DNA from 3 places in the Chryseobacterium indoltheticum genome. Region 1 is predicted to be linked to each of the others. Evidence: riboswitches for the same ligand, from Rfam matches in the RefSeq annotation. Region 1 holds a riboswitch; each other region holds the start of a gene.
The links. A riboswitch is a leader RNA that binds a small molecule or an ion and turns the genes downstream of it on or off. The one in region 1 is predicted to bind cobalamin.

Region 1 (2,274 bases):
TAATAATACAACCAACTGTGAAGTTTGGATCGCGCCACCATCTTTATATTTAATGATGGCAAAAGATATCTTTGAAAAGGACGAAATCGGAGTTTTCTCACAGGATATGAGCGAATACGAAAGCGGAGCTTATACAGGCGAGCTTTCTGCAGATATGTTGGAGTCTATTGATGCGACAGGTTCTTTGATCGGGCATTCTGAAAGAAGACAATATCACGGTGAGAACGACGAAAGCTGCAATAAAAAAGTAAAATTAGCTTTAGATAAAGGTTTGATTCCTGTTTACTGTAATGGTGAAACTTTAGAGCAAAGAAAAGCAGGACAGCATCTTGACGTTGTAAAAACACAAACTGAAACAGCGCTTTTCACTCTTTCTGCGGAAGAAATCAAAAAAGTGGTTATTGCTTACGAACCGGTTTGGGCAATCGGAACTGGGGAAACGGCAACTCCGCAGCAGGCTCAGGAAATTCATGCTCACATCAGAGGAATTATTGCAGAAAAATACGGAAAGGAAGTTGCTGACGAAGTTTCTATCCTTTACGGTGGTTCTGTAAAACCTGATAATGCTAAAGAAATTTTCTCTCAACCTGATATCGACGGCGGTCTTATCGGCGGAGCTGCATTGAAACTTGAAGATTTCTCAAAAATTATTGAAGGTTTTAATTAAGAAATAATTCTTATCAAAAAAGTAAAGACATATCATTAGGTATGTCTTTTTTCATTAATTTAATAAAATAAATATCAAAAATCACATTACTATTTACAATAATTTTAAAATCATTAAATTATTACTAAAATATTATTCAAAATTTAAATAATATCTTTGCAAAAGTTTAAGGTTGAACCCATGCGTTCATTAATAGGGAATCAAGTGAAGTAAAATAATTCTTGAGCTGTACCCGCAACTGTAAGCTATTCAACTTATTATAAAGAAAAACCACTGTTTTGTGTTAATAAAATGGGAAGGTTATAATAAGATGCAAGCCAGGAGACCTGCCTTAGATTAATTTCAACTTTCGGGAATAAAAGTTTATGAGATCACATCTTCGGATATTTTTTCATGACTGTTTTTTCCTGCAGTGAAGTTTCGGGAACAAAACTTTAAATTTAATTATATCATGAAGAAAATCTATTTTCTTATTCTTGCATTTGTATTTTCATTTGCAAATGCTCAAACTGAAGGAGTTTTAGTGCTCAACGAAGGCGGCGCCGGAAGCAATAATGCTGAAATTTCGCTGATCAACAATCAATCTGTTGTTACGAACAATTATTTTAAACTTAAAAACAATAATGCTACATTGGGTGATACCGCTCAGGACATTAAAATTTTTGGTGATAAGATTTTTGTGGTTTTGAACATTTCCAATCAAATCAAAGTCATTAATAAATCTGATTTTACTTTGATTACAACTATTTCTACCAATCTTGATAATCCAAGATACATCGCATTCAGCGGAAACAAATTTTATGTAACCAATTGGGGGAACAATGGTCCCACAAACTACGTATCGGTTTATGATTTAAACACTTACGCTCATCAAGCTAATATTCCTGTAGGAAATGGCCCTGAAAAGATTTTTAGTAAAAACAACAAACTATATGTTTTGCTGAAAGGAGGTTACGGTCTCAATCATTTTATGGATGTAATCAACACGACAACCAATACTGTCGAATCACAGGTAAATGTAGGTGACTCACCAAACAGTATTTTTGAAAAAGACAATCTTTTGTATATTATGAGTTCGGGAGATCCTTATGCACAAACTTCTTTTGGGACACTTACTGTTTATAATACAACGAATCAAACTACGGTTTCTAGCACTACATTTCCTGTAGGTGTAAAGCCAGCTTATATGGATACTGACGGAACGAACATTTATTACATGAATGAAGCTTCCATCTACAAAACGCCTATTGATGCACCGTCGATTAATACCACGCCTATTGCAGTTACGCCCATTACCGTAAACAGCTATGGTACTGCGTACGGATTTAATGTTATTAATAATAAAATTTATGCAGCCGATCCTTCAGGATATGTTGCGCCGGGAAAAATTTACACTTACGATTTACAAGGTACTTTACTGAATACTTTTACAGTAACTTCTCTACCTAATCAAATCATTGCTTATAATAGCGCATCCCTTTCTACAATTGAAAATAGTAAAGCTTCAAAATTAACGGTATATCCAAATCCTGCAAGCAACAGATTCTTTGTACAAGGCCTGAATTCTGGAAACGTGCAGGTTTATGATCTCAATGGAAGAATCGTTA
Region 2 (2,274 bases), 1.3 Mb from region 1:
TTCAAACCGAAGATTAGGTGTTGCAAAGTATCTCAATAGACCTGCGGCAGATCCTACATTTCTTTTTACTTTGCCGGTAATTCCTGAAGTTCCCAAACCTTCTCCCTGGTTTTGCTGAAATTCTCCAATTAAATTGATATTCCATTTGGGATCAATAAAATAGTTGAAGTCGTTTTTAAGAATATAATTTTTATTAATTCCGCCACTTGTGTAAGAGTCATTATAATTTCCGAAATATTGAAAATTATCTTCCGTATAAGCTGCCTTTAAGCTGTTTGAAATTTTAGAATTATTGATATCCCAGGAAAGTAAACTTCTTACCGTTTGCGATTCATATTTACTCTTGTTTCCGTTTTCTGTAAAAATAGGATAGTTTTGGGTTGCATCATAAAAATGACTTTGCCAGGAAATAGTTTGGTTGCTTGCAATTTTATAAGAAGTACCGATATTTAAAGTTGAGTTGTAGAATTTCCCATTTCTGTTGATGTAATTTTCCTCAGGAACTTTATAATCATTTTGGCTGATCAGATAATTTCCTGAAACTTTAAAACTGAATTTATCATTGCTGAAAGCAGCCTTTGCAAAATTATTATAAGTTCCGAAAGATGCAATTTCAGAATTAAACAATCCATTAAAACCTTTATTGAAACTCAGATCGTTATTCAGATGAATACTTCCGCCAATGGCACCGCTTCCGTAAATTACACTTCCGCCACCTGATTTTATTTCCATTTGATCGTATCCGAAAAGGGCAATATTGTTGATATCACCTTGTCCCAAAAACTGAGAATTGATGTTGATTCCGTTCCATACAAAAGCTGTTTGTTGAGCCGTTGTTCCTCGAAATGAAGGTGAAGAAACTGCTCCACGACCATTTTCTTTAATATAAACAGGCGACTGAAATCGTAAAACCTCAGAAAGATTCGAAGAGTTTTTTTGAATATCTGCAGCAGATAAAGTAGTTAAAGAATGAAAAAGTTTTACTTTTTTCATCTGATTGTCGAATACAAATACGGTGTCAATATCTTTTTCCTGACTATAATAAATCGTCAGGCAAGAAGACACAGAAAGTAGGGTTAATGCTCTTTTTAAAATCATGTCATACGCTGCCTTTCCTCCGAAAGCAATTCTATTATTAATGTTAAATTTCGGCAGGTCTCCTGACTTTCGCTTTGCTACACCTTCCCGTTTTGGCAGTGGTTTTTTTGTAGAAAATCATAGTGCGATTTACAGTTGCGGGGACAGCTTGGGATTTTCACCCAATTCCCTCTTAGTTCCAATCTCTTGGAAACCAAAATTTTTGCAAATATAGTTTTTTTGAAAAGAAAGATTAAATTTTATTAAACACAAATCTGCGGTATTAATTTGTGTGACAAACCTTACAAAAATGTTCCGTCAAAATAAAAAGGAAGCAAATCTTTTATAGAGGTTACTTTGATCACCTCATCATTTAAATTGGAAAAATAAAGCTCAATATTTTCGTTTTGCTTTGTCTCGTATTCTATAATACTTTGTCGGCAAGCTCCACATGGAGGAATTGGTGGGTTTTTCTCTGAAAATTCTTTTGGTCCGCCCACGATAAATATTTTTTTAATCTTTTGATCCGGAAAGTTAGCTCCGATCCAAAAGAGAGCCGTTCTTTCTGCACAAAGCCCGGAAGGAAAAGCAGCGTTTTCCTGGTTGTTTCCAGTATAAATTTCACCATTTTCCAATAAAACTGCGCATCCTACAAAAAAGTTGGAATAGGGAGCATACGCATTTTCTCTGGCCTGAATTGCTTTTTCAAAAAGGCTTTTTTCTATTTCTGTCAGTTCATTTTTGCTTGTAAAATGCTCGAAACCGATCTTTATATCTTTTTTCATTTTATTTCCTTAAAAAGGGCGGTAAATGTAACCCTTTTTAAGGAAGCTGGCAACATCTTTGTTACGATACTAAATTTGTAATTTTAACTTTTAGAAAAATTAAATTCGATGTTATATTCTCCAATAAAATTTAGAAATGTAGAGCTTAAAAACCGTTGGGTAATGTCTCCGATGTGTATGTACTCTTGCGAAAACGGTGTTGCCAACGACTTTCATTTTGTACATTACGGAAGCCGTGCTCAAGGTGGAACGGGACTTCTTGTGGTGGAAGCGAGTGGCGTAGAATCCAAAGGCAGAATTACCAATCACTGCATGGGAATCTGGAATGACGAACAGGCTGCTGAACTCCAGAAAATTGTAGAATTTGTACATAAGAATTCAGACAGCAAAATAGGAATTCAGATTGCACATG
Region 3 (2,274 bases), 640 kb from region 1:
GGTAAAAGCCGAGGAAGGCTATGCAATGGTGCGTGTACACAAAGAAGATTACCGTAAAATTGTTGATAAAATCAGAATGAAAAAAGGAGACGTTTTTGTGTATGTAAAACCCGCTCCCGGAGAAACTGAATGGATATGGATAAAATATCCTGAAAAAGAAGAGCTCCCAAAGCCTTTCGTACGATACGACAGTCTTAATAAAGAAGGAATGGTGAACAAAAGCCGTATTGCATTTATCGATCAGCTTCCGAAGTTCACTCCGGTATTATCTAAAAACGGTAGATCGATCACTTTTACAGACAACAATAATCAGAAAATACCAACCGCTCAGCGAACGAAAGTGGTGATTGACATTTATCCTTCAAGCGCAAAATTCAAAAAACAGGAAAAGGATGCGGAAGGAAATATCGTTAAAATCGACAAACAAAAAACCTGGGGACTCGGAAAAGAGCTTCCTGAAGATTTAAAGGAAATAAAATCAGTTCGTGTACAGCAGCCCGGAAGAGGCTCTGTTTTCGTAAGAGAAGCGATTAAAAATATGTTTAATCCAACGATGGATTTTGACAATATGGGTGTAACTTCAATCGATGATGATCATATTTTTCTTTATATGATTAATGGTTCGGGAGAGCACAGATACACGACTTTCTGGACCATTAAGGAAGGAAAAGCGATCAGCCAGATTATTTATAGCAACCCTGAATAATTTTTACAAATATTCTTTTTATTATTCTTATTTTTGCAACCGAAAAGTCATTAGCTTTTGGCGTACCGCTTTATGCTACTATTTTTCGAGAAACTGGTTCTGTTTAACCGCAGATTAAAAGGGAATCGTGTGAAAATCACGAACTGTCGCGCAACTGTAAGTAACCGAAGTCTTTATAAAAAGCCACTGTGCAAAGCATGGGAAGGAATAAAGATGTTACAAGTCAGGAGACCTGCCTATTTCTTTAGACAAAAACTTTCGCGATTTGAAGTTTATTGATCTTATGGCTTTTTCAGGAATTTCATGTTCCTGAATAATTCTGTTGGTTTCAATATTATTTCATTTTCGCTTTAATTTATAATGAAATATGACTACAGAAGAAAGAATTCAATCATCGGAAACCCGAATTTTTAAAGCCGTTTTCCCTAATACTACCAATCATTACGATACCCTTTTTGGAGGAACAGCCATGCAATTGATGGATGAAGTTGCCTTTATTACCGCAACAAGATTTGCCAGAAAACGAGTGGTAACCGTAAGCAGCGATAAAATTGATTTTAAAAAACCAATTCCTGCAGGTACGATTGTGGAATTAATCGGAAAAGTTTCGCATGTTGGAAAAACCAGTATGAAAGTGAATGTTGAGATCTACACCGAGCAAATGTATTCTTACGAAAGAGAAAAGGCAATTGTAGGAGATTTTACTTTTGTAGCGATTGACGAATTTAAGAAACCAATTCAAATACTATAAATAGAGGTTTCGGCAACCTTCGGTTGCCGAAATCAATTGAAATTCAATGTTTTTTTTCAGAGTTTCGGCGGGCCAAAAGCCCGCCGAAACTCTGAAAAATTGTAAAAACAACCAATTTATTCCTCTAAAATTTCCAAACGGATGTCTATAGGAATGGTCGTGATAATCAATATATGATTTTCTTCATCTCTTACTTCAACATCAGCATTAGAAAAGCTTCCGTCAGAATTTTTTTTCTTAACTATAATATCTTTAGCACTGAGAAATTTCTTAGGAACGATAAGCGTATAATTGTTTTCACTTTGATGGTATTGTAATTCTTCTCTGCTGTAATCTTTTGTTTGCATGACATTTTTTGTAAATTAAAAACAATCTGCAGACCAAAATTCAAAAGTTCTTTTAATTTTAATAATATGTTTTGTTACTTTATTACTTTTTCAGATTCTAGATTAAGATTCATTAGGTAATGAAAAGCCTCCCCCATTTCATCAGAAGCTCTGCTGATTGCATTTTCAAGCATTTTTCTGATTTGCAACTCTGTTACTTTAGCTTCCGTCCAGCTTTTCCCTGAAGTATGAGAATTTAGAATGAAAGGCATAATTCTGTCGATTGCGCATGCAAAAATAGCATCGGGAGTTTGCTCTTCTTCAAATTCAAGCCATAGGTTGAAGAATTCTGAGCGAATTGGTTCATCTAAGATTCCAAAAATATTCTGAGCGGATTGTTTTTCTCTTTCAAATTTGCCAACCATTGCCGCTTCATCAAAAAGAAAAGTATCGCCTGCTTCAATTTCAACCAAATCATGAATGGAAAGCAT

Region 2: linked by a shared signal. The riboswitch ahead of EG358_RS15415 (TonB-dependent receptor plug domain-containing protein) and the one ahead of EG358_RS09395 (YncE family protein) in region 1 are both predicted to bind cobalamin.
Region 3: linked by a shared signal. The riboswitch ahead of EG358_RS06320 (acyl-CoA thioesterase) and the one ahead of EG358_RS09395 (YncE family protein) in region 1 are both predicted to bind cobalamin.

Annotation. Positions count from the first base shown of each region.
Region 1 is NZ_CP033929.1:2,000,248-2,002,521, reverse strand. It holds gene tpiA (triose-phosphate isomerase) at 1-667, shown strand, start outside; cobalamin riboswitch at 820-1,015, shown strand; gene EG358_RS09395 (YncE family protein) at 1,119-2,274, shown strand, end outside.
Region 2 is NZ_CP033929.1:3,331,687-3,333,960, reverse strand. It holds gene EG358_RS15415 (TonB-dependent receptor plug domain-containing protein) at 1-1,098, opposite strand, end outside; cobalamin riboswitch at 1,134-1,311, opposite strand; gene cdd (cytidine deaminase) at 1,380-1,862, opposite strand; gene namA (NADPH dehydrogenase NamA) at 1,971-2,274, shown strand, end outside.
Region 3 is NZ_CP033929.1:1,357,748-1,360,021, reverse strand. It holds gene EG358_RS06325 (hypothetical protein) at 1-706, shown strand, start outside; cobalamin riboswitch at 784-960, shown strand; gene EG358_RS06320 (acyl-CoA thioesterase) at 1,074-1,457, shown strand; gene EG358_RS06315 (hypothetical protein) at 1,574-1,804, opposite strand; gene EG358_RS06310 (HD domain-containing protein) at 1,879-2,274, opposite strand, start outside.